DNA from 3 places in the Butyricicoccus sp. AM27-36 genome. Region 1 is predicted to be linked to each of the others. Evidence: predicted binding sites of a transcription regulator. Region 1 holds the regulator's gene; each other region holds the start of a gene.
What was found. Region 1 encodes Rex, which represses fermentation and respiration genes when NADH is low (regulators of the CRP and FNR family bind a similar motif). Its sites were predicted from a motif close to ATTGTTAANNNNTTAACAAT; they were not measured.
Positions count from the first base shown of each region.

Region 2: the regulator Rex is predicted to act here: its motif matches at 1,785-1,804, upstream of DW724_RS14670 (acyl-CoA dehydrogenase).
Region 3: the regulator Rex is predicted to act here: its motif matches at 1,373-1,392, upstream of DW724_RS06485 (acetyl-CoA C-acetyltransferase).

Region 1 is NZ_QUJR01000010.1:129,499-133,715, forward strand. Features, by position in the region: gene DW724_RS13225 (aconitate hydratase) at 1-1,039, shown strand, start outside; gene DW724_RS13230 (isocitrate/isopropylmalate family dehydrogenase) at 1,146-2,303, shown strand; gene DW724_RS13235 (redox-sensing transcriptional repressor Rex) at 2,342-2,995, shown strand; gene metA (homoserine O-acetyltransferase MetA) at 3,076-3,990, opposite strand.
Region 2 is NZ_QUJR01000016.1:271-4,487, reverse strand. Features, by position in the region: gene asnB (asparagine synthase (glutamine-hydrolyzing)) at 1-1,586, opposite strand, end outside; gene DW724_RS14670 (acyl-CoA dehydrogenase) at 1,941-3,092, shown strand; gene acrB (acryloyl-CoA reductase electron transfer subunit gamma) at 3,114-3,914, shown strand; partial or broken gene DW724_RS14660 (electron transfer flavoprotein subunit alpha/FixB family protein) at 3,934-4,217, shown strand, end outside.
Region 3 is NZ_QUJR01000003.1:257,097-261,313, forward strand. Features, by position in the region: gene DW724_RS06485 (acetyl-CoA C-acetyltransferase) at 109-1,296, opposite strand; gene DW724_RS06490 (acyl CoA:acetate/3-ketoacid CoA transferase) at 1,486-3,042, opposite strand; gene DW724_RS06495 (hypothetical protein) at 3,087-3,362, opposite strand; gene DW724_RS06500 (4-hydroxyphenylacetate 3-hydroxylase family protein) at 3,480-4,217, opposite strand, start outside.

The sequences.
Region 1 (4,217 bases):
TTCGTGCACCAACTCGTCTTACTACGACATGATGAAGGTTGCTTCCATCCTCAAGGGCAAGACCGTAAGCCCGGAGGTTTCTCTGACCATCAGCCCCGGCTCCAAGCAGGTATTCAATATGCTGGCGCAGAACGGCGCTCTGGCAGATATCATCTCTGCAGGCGCTCGTATCCTCGAATGCGCCTGCGGTCCCTGCATCGGCATGGGCCAGTCGCCAGAGTCCGGCGGCGTATCGCTGCGTACCTTTAACCGCAACTTTGAGGGCCGTTCCGGCACCCAGGATGCACAGATCTTCCTCGTATCGCCGGAGGTTGCAGCAGCGTCTGCACTGACCGGTGTGCTGACCGATCCGCGTACCCTCGGCGAGATGCCGCAGATCGAAATGCCTGAGCATTTCACCATCAACGACAACATGATCGTAAAGCCGGCCGAGAATCCGGCTGAGGTTGAGGTCGTTCGCGGCCCGAACATCAAGCCCTTCCCGCTGGGCAAGGCGCTCGAGGCATCCTACACCGGCAAGGTTGTTCTCAAGACTGAGGACAACATCACCACCGACCACATCCTGCCGGCCGGCGCAAAGCTGCTGCCGTACCGCTCGAACGTGCCGTACTACTCCAACTACTGCTTTATCAACGTCGATCCGGAGTTCCCGTCCCGCTGCAAGGAGCAGGGCGGCGGCGTGATTGTCGGCGGCGCAAACTACGGTCAGGGCTCGTCCCGTGAGCATGCAGCGCTCGTTCCGCTGTATCTGGGCGTAAAGGCCGTACTGTGCAAGTCCTTCGCACGAATTCACAAGGCAAATCTGGTCAACTCCGGTATCATCCCGCTGACCTTTGCCGATCCGGCGGACTACGATGCAATCAATCTGCTGGATGAAATCTCTCTGCCGAACGTGCTCGAGGAAGTGAAAAACGGCAAGCAGGTCACCGTTGTTTGCGGCGGCAAGACCTTCAAGGCCGACTGTGAGGTTTCCGAGCGCCAGCGTCACGCACTGCTTGCAGGCGGCACGCTGCTGTACGCACGTCAGCAGAGCAAGTAAGTCAAGACGTTATGCCGACCGGAGAGCCAGGCGGGTTCTCCGGTCGGACTTGACAGCCATATTTTCTTTTGTTAAAATAATATCAATGGTGTAGGAGGACAAAACCATGTCTATCGACCAGTCTGTTCTGGATAAATTTGAGGCAGTTGTAGAGAGCCAGCGCAAGCGTATCATGGATATGAAGGCGCAGGACGATTTTATTGATTACTCCAAGCTGGACAAGCTGATCATCGGCGTGTGCGGCGGCGACGGCATCGGTCCGATGATCACCGGCATGGCCCAGCACGCGCTGGAGGTTCTGCTGGCGGACAAGGTAAAGGCCGGTAAGGTAGAGTTCCGCGTGATCGACGGTCTGACCATCGAGCGCCGTGCCGAGCTCGGCTGTGCTATCCCGCCCGACGTTATGGAAGAGCTGAAGAAGTGCCACGTTATCCTGAAGGGCCCCACCACGACCCCGCGCAAGGGCGATCCGTGGCCGAACGTAGAGTCCGCAAACGTTGCAATGCGCAAGGCTCTCGACCTGTTTGCCAACGTGCGCCCGGTAAAGGTGCCGGAGCTGGGTATCGACTGGACGTTCTACCGCGAGAACACCGAGGGCGGCTACGCTGTCGGCTCTCAGGGCGTACAGATTGATGACGATCTGTTCATCGACTTTACCGTAGCTACCTCGCAGGGCTGCGAGCGTATCGCTCGTCTGGCCTTCGACTATGCACGCAAGACCGGCAAGAACCGCGTTTCCTGCGTCACCAAGGCGAATATCATCAAAACCACCGACGGCAAGTTCCTCGATACCTGCCAGAAGGTAGCCAAGGAGTATCCGGAAGTACAGTTTGATGACTGGTACATCGACATCATGACCGCAAAGCTGCTCGACGACAAGCGCCGCCGCGACTTTAAGGTCGTTGTACTGCCGAACCTGTACGGCGACATCATCACCGACGAGGCCGCTGAGATTCAGGGCGGTGTCGGTACGGCAGGCTCTGCCAATATCGGCAAGCGCTATGCGATGTTCGAGGCAATTCATGGCTCTGCGCCGCGTATGGTACAGGAAGGCCGCGCAAAGTACGCGGATCCGTCCTCCGTACTGCGTGCAGCCGTTATGCTGCTTGAGCACATCGGTGAAATCGAACTGGCAAAGAAGCTCGACCGCGCACTTGATATCTGCATGGTAGAGGAGCGCAAGGTTGTTGTTACCGGTCGTGATACCGGTGCAACTGCGCAGGAATTTACCGACTATGTGCTGGATACCATCGCTAAGCTGTAATTTACACGAGAATAGAATTTGAGAGAGGGAGAGGTTCTGTGGAACGCAAGCAAGAGGTTTCCAAAGCGGTAATTCAGCGATTGCCTCGCTATTATCGGAATATTTGTGAGCTGAAGGCTGAAGGGGAGCAGCGTATCTCCTCCAAAGCACTGGCAGAGCGCATGGGACTGACCGCTTCGCAGATTCGTCAGGACTTTAACTGCTTCGGCGGCTTTGGTCAGCAGGGCTACGGCTATAATATCGACAAACTGCAGGAGGAGCTGGGTGCGATCATGGGTCTGCGGACCGGCCGCACGGCGATTCTGCTGGGTGCCGGCAACCTCGGTCGTGCACTGCTTAATAACTTTAACTTTTCTGCCAGCGGCTTTGAGCTGCTGTGTGCGTTTGACGCAAATCCGCAGCTCATCGGTCAGCGCTTTGGCGGCCATGAGGTACGCAGCGCGGATACGCTTGCGGAGTTTATTGAGCGCAACAAGCCGGATGTGGCGGTGCTCACCATTCCGCGCGGAGATGCTCCGCGTATCGCACACGGTCTGGTAGAGCGCGGTATCCGCGGTCTGTGGAATTTCACCGGCGAGGACCTTCATTTGGAGGGACTGGGCGTTCCGGTCGAAAACGTGCATCTGTCGGACAGCCTGATGACACTGTGCCATCTGGTCGGCATGGCGGACGAAGCACGAGAAGAAGAATGACAAAAAGGGAGTGCCAGAGCGGGCGCTCCCTTTTCTGTGCGTCAAAAAAGCCGTTCTCCGGTCGGAGAGCGGCTTTTTGCTTACATTTTGTCCAGATAATACGGCGTGGTCTGGTAAACATAGTAGTTGACCCAGTTCGTGTAAAACAGGTTGGCATGTGCCTTCCAGGTCACCAGTACGTCCTCGTTGGGATCATCGTTGCGGAAGTAATGACGCGGCAACTCCGGGTTCATGCCTTTAGCCAGATCACGCTCATACTCCTTTTTGAGCGTGTCGGCGTCGTACTCGCCGTGGCCCAGCACAAAGATCTGACGGCCGTTCATTGCCTCTACGATGTGCACACCGGCTTCGTGCGACTCCGCGAGAATGGTCAGACGATCGTTTTTGCGGATGTCGGCGGCACGCACCTCGGTGTGGCGCGAGTGCGGTGCGCAGAAGATATCATCAAAGCCGCGCAGCAGCGGCTCCTTCGGCAGCAGAACATGGTGCTTGAAAATACCGGACATTTTTTCGGGCAGCATGTACTTCGGAATACCGTAGTGATAATACAGACCGGCCTGCGCCCCCCAGCAGATGTGCAGCGTGGAATGAACGTGCGTTTTAGTCCAGTCCATGATCTCGGTCAGTTCCTTCCAGTATTCGACTTCCTCAAACGGCATGGTCTCTACCGGCGCACCGGTGATGATAAAACCGTCATATTTCTGGTCGCGGATATCGTCGAACGTCTTGTAGAAGGTGAGAAGATGATCCTCCGGCGTATTTTTGGAATGGTACGTTTCGGTCTGGATCAGATCGACCTCGATCTGGATCGGCGTGTTGGATAAACAGCGCAGGATCTGGGTTTCGGTAATGATTTTCAATGGCATCAGGTTGAGCAAACCGATGCGAAGAGGACGAATGTCCTGTGTCGCGGCACGGTGTTCGGTCATAACGAAAATGTTTTCGCTTTCCAATACGGCGCGTGCCGGCAGACTGTCGGCTATCTTGATAGGCAAGCCGACACCTCCTTTTTCTCTTCACAAATCTTTATATAATATATTCAGTATAGCAGATTTACGGCGGTATCTCAAGGGTTTGCATAAAATGCAGAAAAATGAAAAATAGTTATTGACAAAACAGGGGGACGATGGTATTCTAAATAGGCTGTTTTCAAACAGCGGTTCAGCGTACCAAAAAGAATTTGAAAAAAGTTCTTGACAAACGGTGAAAAGTTTGGTATTCT
Region 2 (4,217 bases), on a different contig from region 1:
GGACTTTTCTTGCGGTAAACGATCTCTTTGGGCAGTTCATCGGCGAATGCGCGGCGCACGATGCCCTTCTCACGCCCCTCGAGCGACTTGAAGTCCCACGGCATATTATAGGCATACTCGACAATGCGGTGGTCGCAGAAGGGCACGCGCACCTCAAGACCGGAGTACATGCTCATGCGGTCCTTGCGGTCGAGCAGGGTTGCCATGAACCAGTCAAGATTGAGCACGAACATTTCACGCATCCGGGCTGCTTTTTTGTTATCGGACGGCAGCCTGGGTGCGCGGGCGCAGGTGTCGCGGTAGTGCTGGCGCACAAATTCCTCGCCGTTTCTAACGGCATCCGGTGTGAGCAGACCCAGACGCAGACCGACCGACCGTGACCACGGAAACGTATCTTCAAACAGAATTTCCTCACGGTGGTACCACGGATAGCCGCCGAATAACTCGTCGGCGCACTCGCCGGACAGGCAAACGGTGGTTCCACCGCGCTTGACGGCCGCACAGAACAGCAGCAGGGAGGAGTCTACATCCGCCATGCCGGGCAGCGCACGCGCATCCGTCGCGGGGAGCAGAGCCGCGCACAGTGCCTCCGGTTCGAGCACAACGCGATGATGGTGCGTACCGAGAAAATCCACCATCTGATCGATATACGAATCGTCACTGTTTGGCTGAAATATACTCTTTGTAAAATATTTATCGTTGTCCCGATAATCCACCGACCAGGTATGCAGCGTTTCGCCGCGGGCCGCGTAATCTTTCGCCGCCAGCATGGACAGGATAGACGAATCCAGTCCGCCCGAGAGGAAGCACGCCAGCGGCACATCGCTGACAAGCTGGCGCCGGGCGGCATCGCAGATGAGCGTGTGCGTGCGCTCGATGGTAGTCGGCAGGTCGTCCTCATGCTCGTGCGCCTCGAGCTTCCAGTAGGTGTGATCGGTGAAGGCTTCCGGCGTAAGAATCGCAAAATGCCCGGGCATAAGGGAGAAAATCTGCCGAAAAACACCGGATTCCGGCGGGCGAGCCGGACCGAGCAGCAGCAGCGTGCGCAGACCATCCTCGTCGAGCGCAGGCTCGATCTCCGGATGGCAGAGTACGGTGTCAATGGTCGAACCGAAGGTCAGACCGTTGCGGATGGGAGCGAAAAACAGCGGTTTCACGCCCAGTCGGTCGCGGCAGAGCGTCAGTCGGCGCTCGCGTTTCTCCCAGATGGCAAAGGCGAAAATGCCGTTCAGCCGCGCAAATGCGTCGGTTTTCCACTCGAGATAGGCGTGCAGCAGCACTTCAGTGTCCGAATGTCCGACAAACTCGTGCCCGCGTGACATAAGTTCTCTACGCAATTCCGGTGTGTTATATAACTCTCCGTTATATATAAGGATAGTATTCCTGTCGGGAGAGCACATTGGCTGCTTGCCGCCCTCCGGATCAATGACGATCAGCCGCCGATGGATAAGCGCTGTGTCCTCGTCAAAATACGTGCCTTCGGCATCCGGGCCGCGCGGCGTGAGCGTGCGCTTCATGCCGTGCAGGATGGGTCCGCCGCGGCGTGCATCCCGTTCAAAATCCACAAAACCGCCGATACCACACATAGGCAGTTCCTCCTGAAAATAGTGATTTCTTTCTTTTATATGCACTCGAAACGGGAAATATGAGGTGGAATCCGAAATTTTCTTAAAAAGGAAAGCGTTGGCGGAAAAATGCGCGGTTTGCGTGCGATCTGCGTTCATTTATGCCGAGTATTGGAAGAAACGCACAAAATTTGGCGGCAGGATTTTATCAGTAAAAAGAATGTTAAATCCTTGACAAATGGTTTTCGGACGATATAATAGAGATAGACATGCTCCAAACAAGGGTATCGCTGGACGCGGCGCTGCGGCCACTGACCGTGTGCGCTGTGTTTTTGTGCGTATCCGCATTACTTATTTATTTGGGAGGTTTATGGCATGGATTTTAGGCTTACAAAAGAAGAAGCACTGTTCCAGAAGATGTGCCGCGAGTTCGCTCTGAACGAAGTAGAGCCGATCGCAGCTGAGATCGATGCGGAAGAGCGCTATCCGGAGGAAACCGTTCAGAAGCTGATGAAGTACGGCCTGATGGGCATTCAGTTCCCGAAGGAAGTCGGCGGCTCCGGCGGTAACTATATCTGCTATTCTATCGCTATCGAAGAGATGAGCCGCGTATGCGGTACCACCGGCGGCATCATGTCCGCTCACGGCACCCTGGGTGCTTGGCCGATTTACGCTTTCGGCACCCCGGAGCAGAAGGAAAAGTGGCTGCGCCCGCTGATCGAGCCGAAGGAAGGCGCCAAGATCGGTGCATTCGGCCTGACCGAGCCGAACGCAGGTACTGACTCCGCTGCACAGCAGACCATGGCTGTTAAGCAGGAGGACGGCTCCTACATCATGAACGGCTCCAAGGTGTTCATCACCGGCGGCGGCCGTGCAGATACCTACGTTGTATTTGCTATGACCGACAAGACCAAGGGCAACAAGGGCATTTCTGCGTTCATCGTTGACAAGGACGACCCGGGCTTCTCTATCGGCAAGATCGAGCACAAGATGGGCATCCGTGGTTCTCAGACCGCTGAGCTGATCTTTGAGGACGTTCATCTGCCGGCAGACCGTCTGCTGGGCAAGGAGAACGGCGGCTTTAAGATCGCTATGATGACCCTGGACGGCGGCCGTATCGGTATCGCTTCTCAGGCACTGGGTATCGCGCAGGGCGCTCTGGATAAGGCTATCCAGTACATGAAGGAGCGCGTACAGTTCGGCAAGACTCTGGACAAGTTCCAGGGCCTGCAGTGGATGGTAGCTGACATGGCAACCCAGATCGACGCTGCTCGTCTGCTGGTTCGCCGTGCTGCATTCAACCACGATGTTGGTCTGCCGTTCACCAAGGAAGCTGCTATGGCTAAGCTGTACGCTTCTGAGGTTGCAATGGACGTTACCACCAAGTGCGTACAGATTTACGGCGGCTACGGTTACATCCGTGAGTACCCGATGGAGCGCATGATGCGTGACGCTAAGATCACCGAGATCTACGAGGGCACTTCTCAGGTTCAGAGAATGGTCATCGCTGGTCAGGTTCTGCGCTAAGAAAAGGAGGAAAACTGAACTATGAAGGCAATTGTTTGTGTAAAGCAGGTTCCGGATACCTCCGGCAAGGTTGCTGTTAATCCCGATGGCACCCTGAATCGTGCATCCATGCAGACCATCACCAACCCGGACGACCTGAACGCTGTAGAGGCTGCTCTGAAGCTGAAGGACGCTACCGGCTGCAAGGTCGTTGTTATCACCATGGGTCCTCCCCCGGCAGAGGGCATGCTGCGTGAGCTGATCGCTCGCGGTGCTGATGAAGGCGTTCTGGTTTCCGCTCGTGAGTTCGGCGGTTCCGATACCTTTGCTACTTCCCAGATCCTGGCTGCTGCTGTTAAGAAGGTTGGCCTGGAGAAGGACGACATCGTATTCTGCGGCCGTCAGGCTATCGACGGTGATACCGCTCAGGTTGGCTCTCAGATCGCTGAGAAGCTGGACATCCCGCAGGTTTCCTACGTTGCCGGCATCGAGAAGGATGGCGACAAGGTTGTTGTTAAGCGTATGCTCGAGGACGGCCACATGACCATCGAGACCCAGACCCCGTGCCTGCTGACCTGCATCAAGGAGCTGAACGAGCCCCGTTACATGTCCCTCGGCGGCATCATGGACTGCTACTCCGCTCCGGTTTCCGTATATGATTACAACACCCTGAAGGACGATCCGCTGATCGATCCGACCACCATTGGTCTGAAGGGTTCTCCCACCAATATCTTCAAGTCTTTCACTCCCCCGCAGAAGGGTCAGGGCAAGATGCTCGAGGGCGCTGACAAGGCTACCTGTGAGACTCTGGCGGCTGAACTGCTGAAGAAGCATATTATCTGATTGAAAGGAGAACAGAACAATGGCTGATTTTAATAACACCAACCTCGCCGATTTCTCCGGCGTATGGGTATTCTGTGAGCAGCGCCAGGGCGAGCTGCAGCCGACCGTGCTCGAGCTGATCTCTGAGGCACGCAAGCTGGCAGACGACATGGGCACTGAAGTTTGCGGCCTGCTGCTTGGCGGCAAGGGCGTAGGCGAGAAGATGGCAAAGGAACTGGGCGCTTACGGCGCTGACAAGGTTCTGGTTTGCGAGAGCGACCTGCTCGAGACCTACACCACCGATGCATACGCAAAGGTTCTGTG
Region 3 (4,217 bases), on a different contig from region 1:
ACACCCCGACCCAGCCGCCCTGGGCGGCGTCGTTCGGGTATCCAAAATCAGTTTCTACGGAACTGATTTTGGTATATAGGGGGCTTTTGAAGCCCCCTATAGCAAGACTTACTTGCAGAGCTCGTCGCGCTCAACGATGATAGCTTCGCCCATACCGCCGCCGATGCACATGGTAGCCAGACCGATGGTCAGGTCGCGCTTGATCATTTCGTGAATCAGGGTGGTGGTGATGCGGCAGCCGGCTGCACCGATCGGGTGACCCAGAGCGATTGCGCCGCCGTTTACGTTAACCTTGTCCATATCAAAGCCAAGCTCACGGTTAACAGCAGCAGCCTGTGCAGCAAATGCCTCGTTGGACTCGATCAGGTCGAGGTCAGCAACGGTCAGACCTGCGCGGGACAGAGCCTGACGGGTGGACTCGATCGGACCTACGCCCATGATGGACGGATCACAGCCTACAGAGCCCCAGGCACGAACCTTAGCCAGCGGCTTGAGACCGTTTGCCTTAACGAACTCCTCGGAAGCGATGATCATTGCAGCGCCTGCATCGTTGATGCCGGAAGCGTTGCCTGCGGTTACGGTGCCGTCCTTCTTGAATGCCGGGCGCAGCTTGCCGAGGATCTCCAGAGTGGTGTTCGGCTTTACATGCTCGTCGGTATCAAAGATAACGGTTTCCTTCTTCTTCTTAACTTCGATCGGAACGATCTCGTCCTTGAAGCGGCCGTTAGCGATGGCAGCAGCTGCCTTCTGCTGGGAAGCGAGAGCGATCTCGTCCTGCATCTCGCGGGTGATGCCGTACTTTTCAGCTACGTTTTCTGCAGTGATGCCCATGTGGTACTGGTTGAATACATCAAATACGCCGTCGTATACCATCATGTCGACCAGCTTCTTGTCGCCCATGCGAGCACCCCAACGGGTATCGCGGGAGATGTACGGAGCACCAGACATAGACTCGCAGCCGCCTACCAGCATCATCTTGTTCTCGCCGGAACGGATGATCTGGGTGCCGAGGGAGATGGCACGCATGGAGGAAGCGCAAACCTTGTTCAGGGTCATAGCCGGGGTGGTGATCGGCAGACCGGACTTCAGGCAAACCTGACGTGCTACGTTCTGGCCTACGCCGCCCTGCAGTACCTGACCGAACAGAACCTCGTCGATTGCTTCCTTGTCAACGCCTGCACGCTCGATAGCTGCCTTTGCAGCAGCGGTGCCAAGCTCGGAGGAGTGTACATCGCGGAGGGTGCCGCCGTAAGTGCCGATTGCGGTACGGGCAGCGGAACAGATGTAAACGTTCATTTAGCTGTTTCTCCTTTTCTACTGATGCGGCGAAAAAACTATGCCGCCGCATGGTGATGGAAACTCGATTTTTGAGTTCGTTAATATTTTATCAAACTATTCTGCAGAATGCAAGGGGAATTGGTCGATTCTGTAAAATTATATGAAAAGTCCAGTTCCCGTTTGCGTAATCTGCACAAATAGAATTGATTAGTCGTTAGCCAGACCCATCAGCTCGTCACGGAAGATGCGAGCGTCCATGGTCTTGATCTCGTCAGCCATCTTCGGAACGAAGTCCATCTGGTCGAGGATCTGGGTCTGCAGGTCGATGCCCGGAGCGATCTCGGTCAGGGTAACGCCTTCCGGACGCAGCTCGAATACGCAGCGCTCGGTGATGTACAGAACCGGCTGATGTACCTCGTTAGCGTAATCGCCGGAGAAGGTGATGTGCTCAACCTGCTTAACGAACTTCTTCTTAGCGCCTTCCTGGGTGATAACGAGCTTGCCGTCCTTGCACTCAGTCTTGAGGCCCTTTGCAGTGAAGGTGCCGCAGTAAACAACCTTCTTGGCGTTCTGGGTGATGTCGATGAAGCCGCCTGCACCTGCCAGACGGGTGCCGAACTTGGATACGTTCAGGTCGCCGTTCGGAGCAGTCTCAGCCAGGCCGAGGAATGCAACGTCAAGGCCGCCGCCCTGATAGAAGTCGAACTGTACGTTGTGCGGGATGATGCACTGTGCGTTAGCAGCAGCGCCGAACTGGGTGCCGCCGTACGGTACACCTGCGATGGAGCCTGCCTCAACGGTCAGGGTCATCTTGTCGGAGATGCCTTCTTCAGCAGCTACGTTAGCGATCTTCTCCGGTGCGCCGGTGCCGAGGTTTACGATAGCGTCCTGCGGCAGCTCCATAGCAGCGCGGCGGGCGATGATCTTCTTAGCGTCCATCGGGATCGGCGGGATAGCGTCAACCGGGATGCGGAACTCGCCGGTCAGCGCGCCGTCGTACGGCATGCCGAGGCACTGCATGTTCTCCTCCTCGGTGCCGACTACAACAGAGTCAACATAGATGCCCGGGATAGCAACCAGCTTCGGGTCCAGAGAACCGCCCTGAACGATCTTCTCAACCTGAACGATTACCTTGCCGCCGGAGTTCTTGCAGGCCTGAGCCATAGCAGTTACGTCCAGAGGACCGATCTCACGATGTACGGTGCAGTTGCCGTACTCATCGCAGTAGGAAGCACGCAGGAATACAACGTTGATCGGGAAGCCCTTGTACAGCAGGCGCTCCTGACCCTCGATGTTAACGATCTTTACCAGATCTTCCTTGGTAACGTCGTTCAGCTTGCCGCCGCCGTTGCGCGGGTCAGCGAAGGTCTTCAGGCCAACGTGAGTGATGGTGCCGATGTTGTGAGCAGCGATATCGCGGTACATGTGCGAGATAACGCCCTGCGGCAGGTTGTAAGCCTCGATCTTGTTGTTCAGAGCCAGCTCGCCGAGCTTCGGAGCACGGTCCCAGTGGCCGCCGATAACGCGCTTAACCATGCCTTCATGGCCGTAATGGTCACCGCCGGTGCCATCGCGGTGGCCCTGACCGGCTGCAAAGAACAGGGTCAGGTTCTGCGGGTGGCCGGTCTCAAGAAAACGCTTCTCGAGAGCCTTGGACAGGGTCTCCGGGCAAGCACAGGATACGAAACCGCCGGTAGCAATGGTATCGCCGTCCTGAACCTTCAGAGCAGCTTCCTCCGCGGTGATGATGCTTACTTTCTTCATGTTTATCAATCCTCCTGATAATAGTGCGACCGGTTTTACAGTGGTCACGCCTGCGACGTGAAAGACCTGATTCTATCTATCGCCTGCGGAATCTCATCCGCCGCGGCAACAACAACACGGTGCGCGGCTTCGATCTCCTCATAGAGATACGGACAGCCGGTGCAGCCGCGCAGGATCAGCAGTACGTCATATGGAACACCGTCCTCCGGATAGGAGAATGAGGCGGTATCCAGAAGGGCAGCGCAAATCGCCTTGTAGGCATCGCCGCGCTCATAGCGCGGATTGCAGCCGCCGCAGAATTTTACTGTGCAGCGAAGCAAGGCGCACAACCCCTTTCTATGTAGCATTTCCGAATGTTACCATAGGGAAACAATGGGTAATAACACAAACACAGGCACTCACGGGTGCTCCATGAGTGCCTATAGTTTGCTCAGAGATTACTTGATGCGAGCAATCTTCTTTGCCAGTTCCTTCTTCATTTCAAGGTTGGACTGACGGGCAATCATGATGCGCTGAGCCTGCGGCGAGCCTGCACCGTGCATGGACTCCGGCAGATAGCCGACAGCTGCAGTACCCATGGTCATGTTCTCGATCAGGCGCAGCAGACGCATACGGTCCTCAGTCGGAACGGAAGCAACGCCCTTGAGGTACTTCTCGATGTACGGCTTGAGCTCCGGGTTGCGGTAATCAGCCTCGGACGGCTGGGTTACCATCAGGCCGCCTGCCAGATCCTGTGCCAGACGAGCGATCTCGTACGGGAAGCGGGTAACGTTCTGCTTGCAGACGTTAGCCAGCAGCAGGTCGATCAGATAGTTGCCTGCCTTGGTCTTGGTGCCCTGAGAGGAGCAAGCGATACCGCAGCAGTACAGGGTCTCGTTCAGGTGGGTCATCTCGATCAGCTTGTCCTTAACGTGGGAAGCCTTGGAGGAGCCAGCCATATCGCCAGCCAGAGCGGTAGCGCCGATCAGAACGTCGCCTACGCCGACCTTGCAGCCGCCGTAAGACTGACGGTGATAGCCTGCGAAACGCTCTACGATCATGCCGGCAAACTTAACTTCGCCGTTGAGGAAGATGCGGTCGTTCGGAACGAATACGCGGTCGAAGATAACGAGAACTTCGTGGCCGCCGTATACCTTGTTGCCAACGTCGATGTCGTTGTACTCTTCCATCTTGCG